Geotalea uraniireducens: one gene and its partner. The protein of the gene in region 1 interacts with the protein of each later gene in a pairwise test. Links are inferred from orthologs where the notes say so. Each region holds a gene or a part of one and is shown on either strand. Other genes may lie near its edges.

Region 1 (4,384 bases):
GCGTCGGCGGATCGCCAGGGCGCAACCGACGGTAAATCTCAATGAGCGCATCGTCGGTCGTGGAGATCTTGTCGACCAGCAGGGTATCCCGCAACGACGACGTTACATGCAGATTATCGATGAAAAGCACCTTGATCGAGGATATCCCCCGATTCTTGATTTCATCGAAGCGGCTCTGGGTGATCTCGTCATTGCATTCGACAAGAACCTCACCGGTCGCCGGATCAACGATATCCGTCGAGGCAAATTTACCAATCACCTCTTCTGCGGTGATCGGAATGAAGGTAATGCCATGCTCGCCCATCTTCCGGATGGCAGCCTTGGTGAACTTCCGGTTCGCCTTGACAATGATTTCACCGGATTTCGGATCGACGATATCAACCGAGGCTTTCTGGCTGGCGAGAAGATCGGGGTCAGCCTTCTTCGACATGCCTTCATTGCCGAAGATGATTTCCTCGCTCCGGTAATAATAGTTGAGCAACTTCTCGGCGGAATAGCCAAGCGCCTTCAGAAGCACCGTCGCCGGCATTTTCCGCCGACGGTCAATCCGGACGAACAGGATATCCTTGTGATCGAACTCGAAATCGAGCCACGACCCACGGTACGGGATGACCCGTGCCGAGTAGAGCACTTTGCCGCTCGAATGCGTCTTCCCTTTGTCGTGATCATAAAAGACGCCGGGGGAGCGATGGAGCTGACTGACAATAACCCGTTCCGTACCGTTTATGATAAACGTACCGTTCTCGGTCATCAGAGGAATTTCGCCGAAGTAGACCTCCTGCTCCTTGATGTCCCGAATGGAACGGACGGCTGTGTCCTTGTTGACATCCCAGACGATCAGGCGAACCTTGACTTTCATCGGTGCCGCGAACGTCATCCCGCGCTGATGACATTCCTCGACATCGTATTTTGGTGCACCGAGCGTATAGGAAACATATTCGAGCGAAGCCGTCTCACTGAAATCTTTGATCGGGAAGACGCTTTTAAAGACTGCTTCGAGCCCGCTGTATTTTCGTGCTTCGGGAGGTACATCTAACTGAAGGAAGCGTTTATAGGAATTTTTCTGGATGTCGATCAGGTTGGGAATATCGATGATCTTGGTAATTTTGGCGAAATTCTTGCGCAGAAGCTGGTTATTCGCAATTGAATAAGCCATATTTTCTCCTTTGGAGAGGCCGTGAGGACCTTTAACACCCTGGATTTTGGACGATTTTCAAACAGCCTATTACAGGTTCACAACTAAAATAGAAGAGCCAAGGCCGCACGAGGCGACCTTGGCTGATATGCTGAACCAATAGTCTGCAGCTTACTTGATCTCGACTTCGGCGCCAGATTCGACAAGCTGTTTCTTGGCTTCTTCGGCCTCGTCTTTCGACACGCCAGTTTTGACCGGCTTCGGAGCGCCATCGACCAGGTCTTTAGCTTCTTTGAGGCCCAGGCCGGTCAGCGCACGAACAACTTTGATCACGGCGATCTTATTGGCCCCGGCACTCTTCAGGATCACGTCAAACTCGGTCTTCTCTTCAGCAGCCTCAGCACCGCCAGCAGCAGGGGCGGCCGCAGCAGCAACCGCAACCGGTGCAGCAGCGGAAACACCGAACTTCTCTTCGAGCTCTTTCACCAGCTCGGCGAGTTCAAGAACAGACATATTCTCGATGAAACTAATCACATCAGCTTTGGTAATTTCAGCCATCGTATATTCCTCCGTAACGTTGTGGTCGATAATTTCTAACGACAGGGTTTGTTAGTTTTCCTTGCTTGTCTGAATTGCAGCAAGCACCCGAACCAAGCTGCCCGGAACGGCAGCCAGCACGCCAACAAAATTGCTGACCGGGGCATTAAGGGTGCCAAGCAGTTTAGCGATCAGGACTTCTCTGCTCGGCAGGTCAGCAAGAGCCTGGATATCCGCAACAGTGATCGCTTTGCCGGTCAACACGCCAGCTTTGAGTTTGAACGCATTCGGCTTGTCTTTGGCAAACTTCGAAAGAACCTTGGCTGCCGCGACCGGATCGTCGTAGCTGATGGCAATCGCCGTCGGCCCGGCAAAATGAGGGGCCAGCGACTCCTTGTCGGTATCCTTCGACGCCAGTTCAAGCAGGGTGTTCTTTACGACTTTGTACTCGACAGCGGCTTTCCGCAATTCATTCCGCAGGTCCGTGGCAAGTTCCACGCTCATTCCCCGGAAATCCGCCAGAAACACGGCTTTTGCACGACTGAGCTTATCGTGCATCTCCGTAACGAGTTGCTGCTTGTTCTCTCTATTCAAGCGCCTTCCTCCTTTCTTTGAAATTGACGGGTCGTGGACCCTTAGCCAAAGTCGGGAAGCGCGGGAATAAACAACACATCCGTGCGACTACCACAAGTCTCGGCAGGCTCGCGCCAATTTAAGTCTGGAACCATTTCCAGACACCTGCTGTCTTTGACTTTGGCCCTCTATGAAAAAAGCTTTATACAAGCTTGGACTGGACGTCCGAAATGTCGAGATTGAGTCCGGGGCCCATTGTCGAGGAGACGCTGATTTTCTTGATATAGGTACCTTTGGCGGCCGAAGGCTTCGCTTTAACGAGCGCCTCTACCAAGGCCAGCAGGTTTTCCTTGATCTTATCAGCGGCAAAGGAAACTTTCCCGACCGGGGCGTGAACGATACCGGCTTTTTCCACACGGAACTCAACCTTACCGGCTTTCGATTCCTTTACTGCCCGGCCGATATCGAAGGTGACCGTACCCACTTTCGGGTTCGGCATCAGGCCGCGCGGTCCGAGCAGTTTACCGATTTTGCCGACAAGCCCCATCATGTCCGGGGTGGCGATGGCAGTGTCGAAATCAAACCAGCCCTCCTGGATCTTGGTCACGAGGTCTTCCGCGCCAACAAAGTCGGCACCCGCCTCACGGGCTTCTTTTTCCTTTTCGCCTTTGGCAAAGACCAGGACCCGGACATCCTTGCCGAGACCGTTCGGCAGGACAACCGCTCCACGAACCATCTGATCGGCATGGCGGGGGTCAACGCCCAGACGCACCGCGATTTCGACGGTCTCGTCAAACTTCGCATAGGCAGCAGCCTTGACGTTCTCTATACCTTCGACGAGGCCGTAAGTCCGGCTCCTGTCAATTTTGCTCAGGGCCTCTTTATGCTTTTTCGCAGTCTTCGGCATCTGTTCTACCCTTTCTCTATTGAACTATTTCAACACCCATGCTACGGGCGGTGCCTTCGACGGTTCTCATGGCTGCCTCAATCGAGGCCGCATTGAGGTCCGGCATCTTCTTCTCGGCAATCTCGCGGACCTGGTCCTTGGTAAGTTTGCCAACCTTGTTCTTGTTCGGTACACTGGAACCGCTTTCGATGCCAACGGCTTTCTTGATCAGCACCGGGACCGGCGGAGTTTTGGTAATGAAGCTGAACGAACGGTCAGCGTACACGGTGATCACGACGGGAATGATGGTCCCCTCATCCGCCTGGGTCTTGGCATTGAACGCCTTGCAGAACTCCATGATATTTACGCCATGCTGACCCAGCGCCGGGCCAATCGGCGGCGACGGATTCGCCTTGCCGGCCGGAATCTGCAGTTTAATGTAACCGGTGATTTTCTTGGCCATCGTTTAACTCCTTACGTCTCTTGACTGTGAACAGACACTATATGTCGGAGCAGCAAGAATTGCCTTACTGCTTTTCTACCTGCATAAATTCAAGCTCAACAGGCGTGGCCCGGCCGAAGATGCTGACCATGACGCGCAACTTGCCTTTGTCGGGCTTGACATCCTCAACAACCCCGGAAAAATTAAGAAACGGGCCATCAACCACCCGCACGGTCTCCCCGACTTCAAACTGGACCTTGGGACGTGGTTTCTCCGCTCCCTCCTCCATGCGCCGAGTGATCTTTGCCACTTCTTCATCGGGAATCGCAAAGGGGTTGTTGCCGCCGACAAAGCCAGTAACTTTCGACGTTTCCTTGACGACGTGCCAGGTATCGTCGTTCAGCTCCATATTGACCAGGATATAGCCGGGAAAGAACTTCCGCGACGAGGTCTTCTTTTCGCCCTTCTTGAGCTCGACAACTGTCTCCGAAGGAATGAGGACATCACCGAAGCACTCTTCCAGGCCGAGGTTCTTGATCCGCTCGAGGAGCGAGAGTCGAACTTTATTTTCAAATCCGGAGTACGTATGCACTCCGTACCACTTTTTAGTCATATTGCTTGTGTCCTTTAACCGAGAATCAAACGCATGACCTTGGCCAGCACCACATCACAGGCACCGAGATAGACCGCTATCAGGAGAACGATCGCCAACACAACCCAGGTTGTCGACACGGTCTCCTTGCGCGTAGGCCAGGTAACCTTGCCCAGTTCGATCTTTACTTCGGAGAGAAAGTCTTTGACTTTGCTGATC
Region 2 (2,897 bases), 140 kb from region 1 along the record:
CGGGAGCGGCGGACGACGGTCATCCTGGTGACCCACGATAGCGGCACCATCGGTCAGTACGCCTCGCGGCTCCTTTACCTCGACAAGCGGGTCGTCTTTTACGGCGGGTTCGACGATTTCTGCGGTTCGGCGGAAATGTCGGACTTCTTCGGCATCCATTCGCAACACCTGATCTGCCATCGTCACTGAGCGGCGGCACGACCGGCGGGAGTCTCCCTCCGTCACCGGGATTCGTTATGACCTTTTCCGAGATTTTCCAGTATGGTTTTCTGGTGCGGGCACTAATCGCCGGTTCGCTGGTTGCCGCGCTCTGCGCGATCCTCGGCGTCTTCCTGGTGCTGCGCCGGCTGTCGCTGATCGGCGATGGTCTGGCCCACGTCACCTTCGGTAGCGTGGCGCTGGCGCTCTTCCTCGGTTTCCGGTCGGCCTACGCCACCCTCGGTGCCATCCCAGCCGTTCTCCTGGCGGCCTTCGGCATCCTCAAGCTGGCGGAGCGGGCGCGGATTTACGGCGATGCGGCGATCGGCATCGTCTCGTCGGTCGGGATTGCCGTCGGCATCATGCTGGCGAGCCTGGCCGGCGGTTTCAATATCGACCTGTTCAGCTACCTGTTCGGCAATATCCTCTCGATCAGCCGTTTCGAGCTGTCTCAGACGGTGATCCTCTTCGTTGTCGTCGTGGCGACGGTGATCCTCTTCTATCACGATCTGCTGGCAATCACCTTCGACGAGGAGCTGGCGCGCACGTCGGGGATCCGGGCCGACCGGATCAACACGGTGCTGGTGCTGCTCACCGCGCTGACCGTTGTCCTGGCCATGAAGGTGGTCGGGATCATGCTCATCTCGGCCCTGCTCATCCTGCCGGCAGTCACCTCGCTGCAGTTCGCGCGCGGCTTCCGGGTAGCCATGGTCCTGGCGGTCCTGCTCGGGGTCCTCTCCGTCGTTGCCGGGATCGTCATTTCTTTCCTCGGCAACCTGCCGACCGGGGCGACGATCATCCTAGTCAATTTCACCTTCTTTGCCGCGGCGTTCGCTCTCCGTCACCTCCGCTACCTTGCCGGTGCCTGAGGGGGGGGCGTTCGTCGCTGCGTCGCCGGGAAAAGGCACTTTTTTGTTTAACTCTCGGAGAAAGTAATTTATTATCGCAGCCGTTTTGCGATATCCGTTGCCGCCAGGGGGAGAGGGAGCATGGGGGAGACCGTCAGGTTCGGCATCTCGATCGACGATAAACTGCTCGACAATTTCGACCAGCTCATCGAGCAGAAAGGGTACATGAATCGCTCGGAGGCGATCCGGGACCTGATCCGGGGCGCCCTGGTGGAGCTCAAGTGGGAAGGCGGCGAGGAGGAGACGGTCGGCACCGTCACGCTCGTCTACGATCACCACGTCCGCGACCTCTCCGACAAGCTGACCGAACAACAGCACGCCCATCACGACAAGGTCATCTCGGCCCTTCATGTCCATCTCGATGCCCATAACTGCCTGGAGGTGCTGGTGGTGCGGGGGAAGGCGCGGGACGTGAAGAAGATCGCCGACGAACTGATCGGCGTCAAAGGGGTGAAACACGGCAAGCTGGTGATGACCACCACCGGCGAAGAGCTTCATTGACCGGCGGCTGGCGCCCGGTTTGCAAAAATTACCGAAATATGGTGTAATTGCCTCGTGGAATCAAAGGTTTTTATCGCCCTTGGCAGCAACCTGGGAGACCGGGAGCTGAATCTCCTCCGGGGGATTGCGGAGATCGGCAAGCTGCCCGGCACCAGGATTACCGCTCTCTCGCCCTTCTACGACACCGAACCGGTCAGCACGGTCCGGCAGGACAACTTCCTCAACGCGGTCCTGCGCCTGGAGACGGAATTGGCGCCCCGGCAGCTGCTCGAAGCGCTGCAGCGGATCGAAACCGGCGTCTTCCGGCGAACGCGGGAGGTTGCCGGCGGCCCCCGCGCTATGGATCTGGACATACTGTTCTATGGTGATCTGGTAGTGGACGAGCCCGACCTGGTCATTCCCCATCCTCGGCTGCATCAGCGGCGTTTCGTTCTCGAACCGCTGGCTGCCATCGCCGGCGAGCTGGTTCATCCGCTGCTCGGCAAGCGGGTTGACGAACTGCTCCGCGCGCTGCCGCCGGGCGAGCAGGTGACGAAAATCTAGGAGTTGCCCGTGCGACTGTTGATCTGGCTGGTCCTCATCTATGTCGGCATCAAGATCTTCAAGGGAATCGGCCGCCAGGAGAAAGAGCCGGCGGCCCCGACCGGGCCGACCAAGGAAGAAACCTTCCAGGACCCCGTCTGTGGCGTCTACGTGAGCGAGGACGATGCCGTCATCGGCCGGGTCGACGGCGAGCGGGTTTATTTCTGTTCGATGGCCTGCCTGGAGAAATATCGCGCCGGCCTCGAACAGAAGTAGTTCCTCATCCGGAATTCCCGGAGGGGGACAATGTACGTCAACGGCTGACAAGCACATATCAATGGAGGAAATGAACATGAAATTTTTCATCGACACGGCGGACGTTAACGAAATCCGCGAAGCCCACGACCTGGGACTGGTCGACGGGGTGACCACCAACCCCTCGTTGATCGCCAAATCCGGCCGGAAATTCGAAGACGTCATCAAGGAGATCACCGGGATCGTCGACGGTCCCATCTCCGCCGAAGTGGTTTCCCTCGATCACGAAGGGATGATCCGCGAAGCGGAAGTGCTGGCCAAGATCCACAAGAACATCGTCATTAAGCTGCCGATGACTCCGGAAGGGCTCAAGGCCTGCGCCACCCTGACCAAGGAAGGGATCAAGACCAACGTCACCCTGATCTTCACCCCGATGCAGGCGCTGCTCGCCGCCAAGGCCGGCGCCACCTACGTCTCCCCCTTCGTCGGCCGCCTCGACGACATCTCCCAGGA

The links. The genes of interacting proteins can lie anywhere in the genome.
Region 2: the proteins of rplL (region 1) and nikR interact in binary tests that used the Escherichia coli proteins (3 or more experiments, as listed by UniProt). The link is inferred for Geotalea uraniireducens from one-to-one orthologs.

What each region holds. Positions count from the first base shown.
Region 1 is NZ_AP027151.1:3,463,908-3,468,291, forward strand. Bases 1-2,961 are described here. They hold rplL (50S ribosomal protein L7/L12), read right to left. Parts: upstream 1,694-2,961; coding sequence 1,307-1,693; downstream 1-1,306. Other genes in these bases: rpoB (DNA-directed RNA polymerase subunit beta), read right to left, coding at 1-1,156; rplJ (50S ribosomal protein L10), read right to left, coding at 1,745-2,266; rplA (50S ribosomal protein L1), read right to left, coding at 2,448-2,961. In the rest of the region: more of rplA, read right to left, coding at 2,962-3,152; rplK (50S ribosomal protein L11), read right to left, coding at 3,169-3,594; transcription termination/antitermination protein NusG, read right to left, coding at 3,659-4,186; preprotein translocase subunit SecE, read right to left, coding at 4,201-4,384. UniProt on the Escherichia coli protein: The binding site for several of the GTPase factors involved in protein synthesis (IF-2, EF-Tu, EF-G and RF3). Is thus essential for accurate translation.
Region 2 is NZ_AP027151.1:3,604,693-3,607,589, reverse strand. It holds nikR (nickel-responsive transcriptional regulator NikR), read left to right. Parts: upstream 1-1,187; coding sequence 1,188-1,607; downstream 1,608-2,897. Other genes in the region: fsa (fructose-6-phosphate aldolase), read left to right, coding at 2,482-2,897; QMN23_RS16825 (transcriptional regulator), read left to right, coding at 2,160-2,405; folK (2-amino-4-hydroxy-6-hydroxymethyldihydropteridine diphosphokinase), read left to right, coding at 1,662-2,150; QMN23_RS16840 (metal ABC transporter permease), read left to right, coding at 237-1,067; QMN23_RS16845 (metal ABC transporter ATP-binding protein), read left to right, coding at 1-189. UniProt on the Escherichia coli protein: Transcriptional repressor of the nikABCDE operon. Is active in the presence of excessive concentrations of intracellular nickel.